One region of the Pseudarthrobacter sp. 902506025 genome, then DNA from elsewhere that is predicted to be linked to it. Evidence: riboswitches for the same ligand, from Rfam matches in the RefSeq annotation. Region 1 holds a riboswitch; each other region holds the start of a gene.
The links. Region 1 has a riboswitch for thiamine pyrophosphate ahead of thiC (phosphomethylpyrimidine synthase ThiC). Riboswitches for the same ligand answer to the same signal wherever they lie in the genome.

Region 1 (3,202 bases):
TCGCCCACCTTGAGCATCACGGTGCCCATGGCGAGGTCGGCAGGAAGAAGATCCTGGCTGCTGGCTGATGCGGTCATTGAAGGCTCCTTGCATTGGCGGCCGTCCCATTGGCGGCCTGTCACCTATTAAAATTACTTGAAGCTTCAATTTATTCCAAGTCCCCGGGAACCGTTTGTCAGCGAATGATCCGCCCGCCCAGCACCACCTGCTCCAGCGCCGTAATGGTCTCCGGTACAGCCCGCGGATCTTCCCGGCATACGACGACGTCGGCGCGGGCCCCCTCTTCCACTCCATCCGCTCCCAGCCAACTGCGTGCTGCCCAGCAGGCGGAGTCGAGGGCCGCGTCCATGGGGAGGCCGGCGCCGTGCAGGGCGAGGATTTCGTCGGTGATCCTGCCGTGCCGGATCACGCTGCCGGCATCGGTGCCGGCAAAGATGCGCACACCCGCTGTGTGGGCTTCCGCCACCCGCTCGAGCCTGCGTTCCCATAAGGCGCGCATGTGGGCTGCATAGCGCGGGAATTTCGCGTCCGCTTGGGCGGCAATGTCGGGGAAGGTGGCGATATTGATGAGCGTGGGCACGATCGGTACGCCCTGCTCCACGAACCGGGGCAGGTGGCGGGGCAGGAGCCCGGTGGCGTGCTCGACGCAGTCGATGCCGGCGTCCAACACCTGGTCGAGGGTGTCTTCGGCGAAGCAGTGGGCCGTCACCCTGGCGCCTTCGTCGTGCGCCGCCTGGACGGCATCGCGGACGACGGCGGCGGGAAACGACGGCGCCAGGTCACCGGCGCTGCGGTCAATCCAGTCACCCACCAGCTTGACCCAGCCGTCGCCGTCGCGCGCCTGCTTGCGGACGGCCTCCACGAGGCCGTCCGGTTCAACTTCCTCAGCGAAGCCGCGCAGGTAACGGCGCGTCCGGGCGATATGGCGCCCGGCACGGATCAACACCGGGAAGTCCCTGCCACCCTGCATCCAGCGGGTATCCGCCGGCGAGCCGGCATCCCGGACCAGGAGGGTTCCGGCGTTGAGGTCCGCCTGCGCCTGGTCCCTGGCGGCTGCGGGCTCCACGGGGCCCGCAGGGCCCAGGCCGATGTGGCAGTGGGCGTCCACGAAGCCCGGCAGGACCCAGCCGTCGAGTACCCGGCCGGGAGGAGTGTCCGGCTTGTTGAACGTGAGCCTTCCGTCCACCGACCAAAGTCCATGCCGCACCCGGTCCGGCGCGGTCAGGACGGGTCCACGGAAGTGGATGATGTCTGCCATGGGGCTCCTTTCGATGCCCGGTCAGGCTAGCACCGCAATTATGACAAGCCTGGTTCAGGGGCCTGTGGTAGCTTCGTTCCTGACCACACGGGTGCCCTTGCAGGGGCTGAGATCGGGCTGACGCAGCCTGCGACCGTTGAACCTGTCCGGGTAATGCCGGCGAAGGAAGTGAGTATTCCCTTGAGTACGCAAAACACGCAGTTGAACCCTGCCCTGCTGCCGTCCGCCGGGGAGCCCGGCGACACATCAGTTCCGCAGGTAACCCAGTCCCTGAAGTCCCATTCCCTCGCCTACCTTGCGGATGAGGCGTCCGGGATCCGGGTACCGGTGACGGAAATTTCCCTTGAACCATCACCCAACGGCCAGCCGAACGCACCCTTCCGGACCTACCGGACTGCCGGACCCGGCAGCGACCCCGTCCGCGGGCTGCAGCCCTTCCGCGCAGAGTGGATCGCCGCGCGCGGGGACACCGAACCCTACGGCGGCCGGGAGCGCAACCTGCTCGACGACGGCCGCTCGGCCGTGCGCCGCGGTGCTGCCTCCGCGGAGTGGAAGGGCGCACAGCCGGTGCCACGCCGCGCCGTCGACGGCCGGACGGTGACGCAGATGCACTATGCCCGGCAGGGAATCGTGACGCAGGAAATGCGCTTCGTGGCGCTGCGCGAAAACTGCGACGTTGAGCTGGTCCGCAGCGAGGTTGCTGCCGGCAGGGCCATCATCCCGAACAACATCAACCATCCGGAATCCGAGCCGATGATCATTGGCAAGGCTTTCCTGGTGAAGATCAACGCGAACATTGGCAACTCCGCGGTGACGAGTTCCATCGCGGAGGAGGTGGACAAGCTGCAGTGGGCCACCCAGTGGGGTGCCGACACCGTCATGGACCTCTCCACCGGCGACGACATCCACACCACGCGGGAGTGGATCATCCGCAACTCCCCCGTGCCGATCGGGACGGTGCCGATCTACCAGGCGCTGGAAAAGGTCAACGGCGAGGCCAACGCCCTCACGTGGGAGATCTTCCGCGACACCGTGATCGAACAGTGCGAGCAGGGTGTGGACTACATGACCATCCACGCCGGCGTGCTGCTCCGCTATGTCCCGCTGACGGCCAACCGGGTGACCGGCATCGTCTCGCGCGGCGGCTCCATCATGGCCGGCTGGTGCCTGGCCCACCACCAGGAGAACTTCCTGTACACGCACTTCGACGAGCTGTGTGAAATTTTCGCCAAATACGACGTCGCCTTCTCCCTGGGTGACGGCCTCCGCCCTGGTTCCACGGCGGACGCCAACGACGCCGCGCAGTTCGCGGAGCTGGACACGCTCGCCGAGCTGACGCAGCGGGCCTGGGGGTACGACGTCCAGGTGATGGTGGAGGGGCCCGGCCACGTTCCCTTCCACCTGGTCCGTGAGAATGTGGAACGGCAGCAGGAGCTGTGCAAGGGTGCGCCCTTCTATACCCTGGGCCCGCTGGTCACCGACATCGCTCCCGGCTACGACCACATCACGTCGGCAATCGGCGCCACCGAGATTGCCAGGTACGGGACCGCCATGCTCTGCTACGTCACGCCAAAGGAACACCTGGGCCTGCCCAACAAGGACGACGTCAAGACGGGTGTCATCACCTACAAGATCGCGGCGCACGCGGCGGATCTGGCCAAGGGCCACCCGGGGGCGCACGAACGGGACGACGCCCTGTCCAAGGCACGGTTCGAATTCCGCTGGCGCGACCAGTTCGCCCTGTCCCTGGATCCTGTGACCGCGGAGGCGTTCCACGACGAGACGCTTCCCGCTGAACCGGCCAAGACGGCGCACTTCTGTTCCATGTGCGGCCCCAAGTTCTGCTCCATGCGGATCAGCCAGGACATCCGTGACGAATACGGGTCGGCAGACTCGCAGGCGGCACTGGCGGACATGGCATCCGGCATGCGGGAGAAGAGCCAG
Region 2 (3,202 bases), on a different contig from region 1:
CGCGACGTCTTCAACGAGGACTTCTCCAAGCTCATCGTTTCCGGTGAGGAAGCCTGGGACACCATCGAGGCCTACGTCACCTATGTGGCGCCGGACCTTGTGGGCCGCCTTGAGAAGTGGACCAAGGACCAGGACATCTTCGCCGCCTGGCGCATCGACGAGCAGATCCACAAGGCGCTTGAACGGAAGGTCTTCCTGCCCTCCGGCGGCTCCCTGGTGATCGACCGTACCGAGGCGATGACCGTGGTGGACGTCAACACGGGCAAGTTCACCGGCAGCGGCGGCAACCTTGAGGAGACCGTCACCAAGAACAACCTTGAGGCAGCCGAGGAAGTGGTGCGCCAGCTGAGGCTGCGCGATATCGGCGGCATCATCGTGATCGACTTCATCGACATGGTGCTCGAATCCAACCGCGACCTGGTCCTGCGCCGCCTGGTGGAGTGCCTGGGCCGTGACCGGACCAAGCACCAGGTGGCCGAGGTCACCTCGCTTGGCCTGGTCCAGATGACCCGCAAGCGCATGGGCACCGGACTGCTGGAAGTCTTCGGCGAGCAGTGCGAGGCCTGCGCCGGCCGTGGCGTTGTGACCCACGACGATCCCGTGGAGCACCGCCGCGCCAACATCGTTGCCGCCGAGCACCACGTCCAGCGCACCGACAACCGGCCCGAAGCCCGCGCGGAAGCCCGTCCGGAAGGGCAGCGGAACGACAATGCCCAACCCGGCGTGCGTACTGAACGCAAGCGGCGGCGCGGACGCGGCGGGCAGCAGCCCGAAGCGGCCCCGGCACCTGCCGTCCACGTGCACACGGTCCAGCCCGACCCGTCGGACGCCGAGCGGCACGCCAAGGCGGAGGCCACCAGGCTTGCCCTGGCGAACATTGCCGCTGCGGCCCACGCTGCCCACCTGCATGACGATGAGGTGGCGGCAGCCCGGCAGGTGCCTTCCGTGGAGCCTGCGCCGGCGCCCGTCGAGGAGAAGCACGACGCCGATGCCCCGGCACGTCCTGCGGCTGTCCTGACGTTCGGCGGCGAGGAAGTCCCGCTTCCGTTCGTGGAGCACGCTGAGGAACAGCATCCCCTGCCTGCCCTCACTCTGGACCGGCTCGCGGAAGCGTTCGCCCACCTTGGCCAGCCGGCTTCCCCTGTGGAGAACGCGCCTGCCAAGACCGCCGAAGCCGTGAAGGTGCCGGAGGCTGCGGTGCCGGAACGGCAGCACGACGGCGGGGGAGCGGAAGCCCGCGCCGCCGCAACGGAAGCTGCAGCCGGAAAGGACTACTCCGACCACACGCTGGAGCAGTCGCGACAGCGCAGGCCGCGGCGCCACCGTGCCGCCAGCCGTGCCCAGGGTGCCGCCAACGAGACCGCCGTCCAGCATCACGAAAACGTCCAGGCGGCAGGCGCAGGCCATTCGCACGCGGCCAAGGCTCCCGAACCCGTGAAGCCCCAGCAGGCACCGGCGGAACCGGGCAAGGCGCCCGAGGAACCCATCATCCTCGGCGTGGGTGTGCCTGCCTCGGAGCTCTAGGCGCAGGAGTTACCGGCCAAACGGCCACGCAGTAAGGAATCCCCGTCCTGCGGACGATTCACCCGGGAAGCACCGTGGGAATCGGCCGTGTGGCGGGGATTCCTGCTGCTGCGAGGTTGTTGTTTCCTTGACCCGAGGGCTGTCATCCTTTCCTCCTGGTGCGGCCTACGGGCTAGGGTGGAAACCGACACGGGGTGCCGCGCAGAAGGCCGGCTGAGATCCAGACCCGTTGAACCTGTCCGGCTAGTACCGGCGAAGGGATGTCTCTTGTCTTCGACCCTTTCCATGCCCCTTCCTGCTGCCTCCGGCGTTCCCACCGCGCTGCCCCCGGGCCGGGACGTCCCGCGGGTCCTCTCGATCGCGGGCTCCGACCCGTCCGGTGGCGCCGGCATCCAGGCCGACCTCAAAAGCATTGCCGCCCACGGCGGATACGGTATGGCTGCCATCACCGCCCTGACGGCACAGAACACCCGTGGCGTGCAGGCTGTCCACGTTCCTCCGGCCGCTTTCCTCGCCGAACAACTGGACGCGGTCAGCGACGATATCTCCATCGACGCGGTCAAGATCGGCATGCTGGGCGACGAGAGCGTCATCCGCACTGTCCGGCATTGGCTGGAGAAGGTGCGCCCCGCCGTCGTGGTCCTCGACCCCGTGATGGTGGCCACCAGTGGTGACCGGCTGCTGAAGGAATCCGCGGAGGCTGCCCTCCGCGAACTGCTGCCCCTGGCGCACCTCATCACTCCCAACCTCCCGGAGCTTGCCATGCTGGTGGGCGGGGACCCTGCCGGGACCTGGCCGGCGGCGCTGGACCAGGGAAGGCGCCTTGCCGAAGCCACCGGAGCCACCGTGCTGGTCAAGGGTGGCCACCTCGCGGGTGCAGACTGCCCGGACGCGCTGGTCAACACGGCCGGCCTCCTGTCCCAGGAAGTGGTGGAAGTGCACGGCAAACGAATTTCCACCCGCAACAGCCATGGCACCGGCTGCTCCCTGTCCTCCGCGATGGCCACCGTCCAGGCACGCCTTGGGGACTGGGAGGCATCGCTCCTGACGGTCAAGCCATGGCTGGCCGGCGCCCTTGAGAACTCGGAGCAGCTTGAGGTGGGCCAGGGCAACGGCCCCGTGCACCATTTCCACCATGTGCGGCCGGCCCCCGCGGAAGGCGCTTTCGCTGCCCGGCTGTGGACGGAAGCCCAGCAGGACGTGGCGGACATCTACGCCCTGGACTTCATCCGCGGCCTGGCCTCCGGAGACCTTGCTGAGAAGGACTTTGCCTACTACCTGGCGCAGGATGCCCTGTACCTGAACGGCTACTCCCGCGTCCTCGCCCGGGCCAGTGCCCTGGCCCCCTCCGAAGCGGAGCAGCTGTTCTGGGCCGGATCCTCGCAGCAATGCCTGGAGGTGGAGTCGGAGCTGCACCGCTCATGGCTCAGCACCCGCCCTGCCCAGGGCGGACTTGGCCCCGTCACCAAGGCCTACGTGGACCACCTCACTGCAGCGTCGGCGTCGGGAAGTTACGCCGTCCTGGCCGCCGCTGTTCTGCCCTGTTTCTGGCTCTACGCCGAGGTAGGGGAAAAGCTGCACGCCCAGTTCCTCGCCTCGGGAGCGCCTGACGGCCACGCCTACGCAGCCTGGCTCCGGACCTACGCCGACGAGGGCTTCGCCGAAGCCACCCGGCGGG
Region 3 (3,202 bases), on a different contig from region 1:
CGCCACCCGCTTCAGTCCCACCTCGCGGAGGAGGCCCAGTACGGGGGAGGCAGTCCCGGCGTCGAGATCGGCCTGGGCGCCTTTATAGCTGAGCTTGTCACGGCTGATGACCCGCGCCCTCCGGACGCCCACGGACAGCACTGTCGCGTCGCCGTCGAGCGTGAAGTCCCAGACGAAAGCCGAACACTCCTGGCCGGGCAGCAGGCTTCCGGCGCCCTCGCTGATCACCTCGGGGTGCAGCGGGATCCGGCCGTCCGGGGCGTAGAACGTCTGTCCGCGGCGCCGCGTCTCGGCGTCCAGCGGGCCGCCCGGAGCAACAAACGCCGGAACGTCGGCGATGGCGTACATAACCCGGTAGCCGTTTCCGTCCGGTTCGATGAACACTGCCTGGTCCAGGTCCGTGGACGACGCCGGATCGATGGTCACGAATCCGACGGCGGTCAGGTCGTAGGACGGCAGTTTCAGCGCGGCGACGGCGGCGCGGGCGTCTTCCACTGCTTCGGCGGGGTACGGTCCCGGCAGTTCAAGTTCCGTCCGCAGCAGGCCCAGCGCCTCTTCCAGGGCGTTCTTGTGGTCATGGACGTTGGGGGCCAACCGATGATGTGACACAAAAATCAGCGTATCCCCAAGTCCCGGAATTAAGCAGGCTCAGGAGCCGGTGCCGTCCAGCGCGTCGAGAAGGGAGGCGGCGGCGGCTGCGGGGTCGGGTGCTTCGGTGATGGCGCGGACCACCACGATCCTGCCGGCACCGGCCTCCACCACGTCACGGACGTTTCCGTGGTCGATGCCGCCGATGGCAAACCATGGCACGGGATCTCCGGCCTGCCGGGAGGCTTCGGCGGCATATGCCACCAGTTCAGGGCCGACGGCGGCCCTGCCGGGTTTGGTGGGCGTGGCCCAGACCGGACCCACACAGAAGTAGTCCAGCCCGGACGGCCCCACCGTTGCGGCCAAAGCGGCGTCCACCTGGTCAGTGGTGTGGCTGGAGAGCCCAATGGCCGCGTTGCCGTTGACCAGCGTCCGCGCTGCCGGCAGCGGAAGGTCCTTCTGGCCGATGTGGAACACCGGCGCCCCGGACAGCACGGCGATGTCCGCACGGTCGTTGACGGCCCACAGCCGGCCATGGCGTACCGCTGTTTCCTTCAGGACCGCCAGGAGGTCCAGTTCCTCTGCGGCTTCGATGGTCTTGTCGCGCAGCTGGATGATGTCCACGCCGCCGGCAAACGCGGCGTCAACGAAGTCCGCGAAATCGCCGCGCGCAGTCCGTGCGTCGGTGCAGAGGTACAGGCGCGCTGCCTTGAGGGCGTCAATGTGGCCGGCGTTGGCAACTTCGGCGGGGAGGGCAGCGGAGGCTGGGGCGTGGGGGCCGGCGGGCAGGGATGAGGCGGACACATTCATGCCTGCAAGCCTAGTTCCTCTAAACTGGGCTGGTACTGCGGGAGCCCGCGGCAGCTGTCATAAAGCGCCGGGCTGAGAGGGCGTCAGAGCCGACCGCTTGACCTGATCCGGTTAATGCCGGCGTAGGGAAGGAACCACATGCGCAACCCCGTTGACAGTCTCCCCGGGCCCGAAGGCGCCAGCGCAAACTCCACTGTCCGGGCCGACGTCGCCGTCATCGGCGGGGGAGTGGTGGGCCACGGCATCGCCTGGGAGGCGCAGCGTTCCGGACGCTCCGTTGCCCTGATCGACGACGCACCCGGAAACGGTGCCAGCTGGGCCGCCGCGGGCATGCTGGCCCCGGTCAGCGAACTGCACTACCAGGAGGAGGACCTCCTGGAACTGATGCTTGAGGCGTCGTCCCGCTGGCCAGGGTTCGCCGCGGGGATCGCCGGCGCGACGGGGGCGGATTGCGGATACCTGACGACGCCGACACTCGCCGTGGGTGCCGACGCCGCGGACCGCCGCGCGCTGATGGACCTCCGCGCGGTACAACAGGCCAACGGACTGGGGGTGGAGCCCCTGGCCGTGCGCGAAGCCCGCAAACGCGAGCCGCTCCTCAGCCCCGCCATCGCCTGTGCCCTGGACACACCCGCGGACCACCAAGTGGACCCCCGGCGCCTGGTGGCGGCCCTGCGGCTGGCCCTCGCGGGCGTTGCACTGACGTCCCCGGAGCTGGCCGCCGCGGGCGCGGTGGACGGGTATGCCGTGCCGGACCGGGCCACCGGCCTGCTGTGGGAGGGCGGAACGGTTGCCGGTGCCAGCCTCGCCGGCGGCGGCACCGTCCTGGCAACGGAAACCATCGTGGCCAACGGCCTGCAGGCAGGGGACCTTGGCGGCCTGCCCGACGGCCTCGACCTGCCACTGCGCCCAGTCCACGGGGACATACTCCGTCTCGCCGTTCCGCAGCACCTCCAGCCCCTGGTGACCTCCACGGTTCGTGGGCTGGTGCACGGAGTCCCCGTCTACATCGTCCCCCGGCAGGACGGGACCGTGGTGATCGGGGCAACCCAGCGCGAGGACGCGCTCTCCGATGCCGTGAGCGCCGGAGGCGTCTACCAGCTGCTGCGGGACGCTCAGGCGCTGGTGCCCGCCGTCGCTGAACTGGAACTGCTCGAGTGCACCGCCCGGGCCCGCCCCGGTACCCCCGACAACGCGCCCCTGCTGGGCCGCGTGCCGGTGGATCCGGGGTCCGGAAACCCTGCCGCCGGGCATGTCCCGGGACTCATCATCGCCACCGGGTTCTTCCGGCACGGCGTCCTGCTCACCCCCGCCGCAGCCGCCATCTGCACGGCACTGCTGGACGGGACATCAGATTCCCGCTGGTCGCCCTTCAGCCCGGAGCGGTTCTCCCGGCCGGCGGCAGCCGCCACCACACCCCACATCAAGGAGACAGCGTGAACATCACCCTGAACGGAAACACGCACGAGGTGGCCGACGGCGCCTCCATCACCACGCTCGTCAGCCAAGTCACCGGACGCCCGCTGGCACCCAACGGACAGGCGACGGACGGCGGGAAACTGGGCGTCGCCGTCGCACATAATGCCCAGGTGGTGCCGCGGAGCCAATGGTTCGCCACCGCGCTCGCCGAGGGCGACGATATTGAACTTGTCACTGCAGTACAGGGAGGCTGACGCCATGACCGAAACCAGCACCATCAACCCCGCCGGAAACGCGGGCGCCGCCGACGCCCTGGTGATTGACGGCGTCGCCCTCGGATCCCGGCTCATCATGGGCACGGGCGGGGCACCCAGCCTGGACGGCC
Region 4 (3,202 bases), on a different contig from region 1:
CAGCATGGTCCGCGCCTCCGTAAGGACGCGGTCCGGCGGCCCGTCCAGGAGCACTGCAGGATCCGCGGCGGAGCCGGGCTGCAGGACCACGATCCGGTCCACGAGGTCCTTCCAGACGGACACCCGGTGCTCCACCACCACCAGCGTCGCCCCGGTTTTGTCCAGGGAGCGGGCCACGGCGTCGCGGACCTCCAGCACGCCGTCCGGGTCCAGGTTGGCGGTGGGCTCGTCCAGCAGGATCAGTCCGGGACGCATCGCCAGGATGCCCGCCAGCGCCAGGCGCTGCTTTTGGCCGCCGGAGAGGGCCGACGTCGGGTGGTCCAGCGGGAGGTGGGCGAGCCCGACGTCGGCAAGTGCCTCGTGAACGCGCGGCCAGATGGCGTCGCGGGGCACCGCAAGGTTTTCGGCGCCGAAGGCGACGTCGTCCCCCACCCGCGACAGGACCACCTGGGTCTCCGGGTCCTGCTGCATGAGGCCGGCGCGGCCGCGCCGTGCCCGTGGCGGGGCCCCGTCCACCAGCAGCGAACCGGACTCGTCGGCGTCGCCTGCCTCGCCGTCGTCGTTGATGTCCCCCAGGACGCCGGCAAGGGCGTGCAGCAGCGTGGACTTCCCGGCGCCGGAGGGCCCCAGCAGGAGCACCCGCTCCCCGGGGGCGATGTCCAGGTCAAGGCCGTGGACGGCGGGCTTGGCCCGGCCGGCGTGCCGCCATCCCCAGCCGCGGGCGGCGATGGCGGCAGGCCGGACCATGCCGGAGGCGTCCTGGGAGGGTGCCATCAGGAGAAGACGGGCTCCGTGGCAGCCTTGCGGGACGCGAAGGAGCTCAGCACGCCGGTGCGGGCCAGGCCGCGGGTGGCAAGCCAGGACAAAGCGCCCGCCAGGATGGCCCCGGAAAGGGTGGTCAGCACGATGTAGGCGAGCTTGTCCGCGCCGGAGTAGGCAATGTTCCAGCCCCACGGGGCAAACGAGTCATTCAGGCCGCAGAAGAACCCTGCCGCGGCGCCGGCCAGCAGCGATACAGGAAGGTTGAACTTGCGGTAGACGAAGATCGCGAAAATGATTTCCGCGCCCAGGCCCTGGATGAAACCCGAAAACAGGACCGAGGCGCCGTACTGGGAACCCATCAGCAGTTCGCCGGTGGCGGCTACGGTCTCGCAGAACAGGGCAGCCCCGGGCTTGCGGATGATGAGCATGCCCAGCACCCCGGGAATCATCCAGCCGCCGGCGAGCAGTCCGGTCAGGGGCGGGTAGGCGGCGTTCATGGGGGCGGACAGTGCGGCGGCCCCCTGGTCCCATGCCCAGAAAATGACGCCGCCCGCGATGGCCACCAGGGCGGCGACGACGATGTCCACGACGCGCCAGGACTTACTGGTGGTCTTCTTGATTGCTGCAGTACTCATGTGATCCTCCTGGGAAACAGGAGGGGAAAGTGGACCCGGCTGCCGGCCTGTGGCCGTGCATCCGCGACACTTTGAGAACTCGACTCCCTTGCGCCGGTACTAACCGGATCAGGTTCGAGGGTCTGCGGCTGTCCGCACTCTCAGCGCCCACCTGCGGTGCCCGGCCTGCGCCAGGATGCCCGACGGCGGCGCTCCCCTGTCGTTTTTAGTGTTGCTTTGTGGTTGGGTAACGCTGTTCATTTCGCCCAGTTGGGCGTGGTCAAGTTTACACCTGGCAGGAGTAGATTGAGGGCCATGACCGCCAATCCACCGGATGTGACCGGGTTCGATCCTGATTCCAGCGACGCCCAGCCGGAGGGCTCACTGGAGGCGCAGATTGCCCGCATCGAGGCGGAGGTCCGGGAGCTCCAGTTCCCCGGCTTCTCGCTGGACGATGCGTTGAACCTTGGCCTGCTCCTCGTTGAACTGGGCAAGGAGCGGTCGTTGCCCATCGCCATCGACATCGCCAAGGGTGAGCAGGTGCTGTTCCATGTCGCACTTCCTGGCGCCACGCCTGACAACGGCCACTGGATCCGGGCCAAGCAGCGCACTGCCCTCCGGTACGAGGTGCCCTCCCTCCTGGTGGGACTGCGTGGCCGGCTGGGCGGCGGCCGGATCGAGGACAACGCCTGGTTCGACCAGTCCCGCTATGCGGCACACGGGGGCGCGTTTCCGATCCACGTCACGGGCGTTGGGGTGGTGGCTTCCGTGGCGGTGTCCGGACTGCCGCAGCTGCAGGACCACGAACTGGTGGTTGAGGCACTGCGCGACATCCTGGGGTCGGCGCTGGACGAGTAGCGCCGGCCAACCAGCCCTGGCTGACCAGGCGCAGCGGGACAAGCACCGTACATGCCCGGCGACACCAGGCCGCTTAGCTTTCATTAGTAATCATGCTTACTATATTGTCCCCGGGGTACGACCACCACAGGGAATGGGAGCACCTTCGGCGTCCCTTCCCGCAACCGGCGCGGCAACCAAGGAGCACCATGAGAATCCCGGACACCAGAGGCCCCATCAGCAGCGCCCTCTTTGCGGCCCTGTCCAAGGCCCCTGATGCAGCCACGCCCGAGCTGGACGGGCTGCACCGGCTGGTCGCGGGGCAGGTGGCCCGAACCGGTGACATCATCGCCGACGAAGACATCCAGCTGTCCCTCTTTTGCCTCTACGAACTGCATTATTCGGGCCTGGACGGGGTCAGCGACGCCTGGGAGTGGGAACCGGCCCTGATCAGGGTCCGGCGCCTGATCGAGGAACCCTTCGAAGCCGCCCTTCGTGCCGCCGCACGCCAGGCCGCCGGTGACGCCGACCTGCCCGCCGGGATTGCCATGACCAGCGATGCCGTTGCCGACGTCCTTTTTGGCCTCGCCGGTATGGACACCGGTCCCAGCGTTTCCCGCTTTGTCGCACGGAAGGCAAGCCTGGAGCAGCTCAAAGAGTTCCTGATCCACAAGTCCGTGTACCAGTTGAAAGAAGCGGATCCGCACACCTGGGCCATTCCGCGGCTCACCGGCCGGGCGAAGGCTGCCCTCGTGGAAATCCAGGCGGACGAATACGGCGGCGGCAGGCCGGAACGGATGCACAGCGCGCTGTTTGCCCGGACCATGCGCGGGCTGGGCCTGGACGACAGGTACGGCGCGTACGTCGACACCATCCCGGCCGTCTCCCTCGCATCCGTGAACCTCATGTCGCTGTGCGGCCTGAACCGGCGGCTCCGCGGGGCAATCACCGGCCACCTGGCCATCTACGAAATGACTTCATCCCAGCCC

Region 2: another riboswitch for thiamine pyrophosphate. It lies ahead of thiD (bifunctional hydroxymethylpyrimidine kinase/phosphomethylpyrimidine kinase); the one in region 1 lies ahead of thiC (phosphomethylpyrimidine synthase ThiC).
Region 3: another riboswitch for thiamine pyrophosphate. It lies ahead of AB0280_RS08235 (FAD-dependent oxidoreductase); the one in region 1 lies ahead of thiC (phosphomethylpyrimidine synthase ThiC).
Region 4: another riboswitch for thiamine pyrophosphate. It lies ahead of AB0280_RS04090 (ECF transporter S component); the one in region 1 lies ahead of thiC (phosphomethylpyrimidine synthase ThiC).

What each region holds. Positions count from the first base shown of each region.
Region 1 is NZ_JBFBKW010000011.1:55,213-58,414, forward strand. It holds gene AB0280_RS17845 (VOC family protein) at 1-77, opposite strand, end outside; gene AB0280_RS17850 (amidohydrolase family protein) at 176-1,258, opposite strand; TPP riboswitch at 1,336-1,443, shown strand; gene thiC (phosphomethylpyrimidine synthase ThiC) at 1,439-3,202, shown strand, end outside.
Region 2 is NZ_JBFBKW010000009.1:86,456-89,657, forward strand. It holds gene AB0280_RS15975 (Rne/Rng family ribonuclease) at 1-1,524, shown strand, start outside; TPP riboswitch at 1,705-1,802, shown strand; gene thiD (bifunctional hydroxymethylpyrimidine kinase/phosphomethylpyrimidine kinase) at 1,810-3,202, shown strand, end outside.
Region 3 is NZ_JBFBKW010000003.1:224,132-227,333, reverse strand. It holds gene AB0280_RS08245 (RNB domain-containing ribonuclease) at 1-609, opposite strand, end outside; gene thiE (thiamine phosphate synthase) at 649-1,398, opposite strand; TPP riboswitch at 1,426-1,544, shown strand; gene AB0280_RS08235 (FAD-dependent oxidoreductase) at 1,537-2,838, shown strand; gene thiS (sulfur carrier protein ThiS) at 2,835-3,071, shown strand; gene AB0280_RS08225 (thiazole synthase) at 3,076-3,202, shown strand, end outside.
Region 4 is NZ_JBFBKW010000002.1:59,645-62,846, reverse strand. It holds gene AB0280_RS04095 (ABC transporter ATP-binding protein) at 1-774, opposite strand, end outside; gene AB0280_RS04090 (ECF transporter S component) at 774-1,397, opposite strand; TPP riboswitch at 1,465-1,605, opposite strand; gene AB0280_RS04085 (heme-degrading domain-containing protein) at 1,692-2,234, shown strand; gene AB0280_RS04080 (iron-containing redox enzyme family protein) at 2,423-3,202, shown strand, end outside.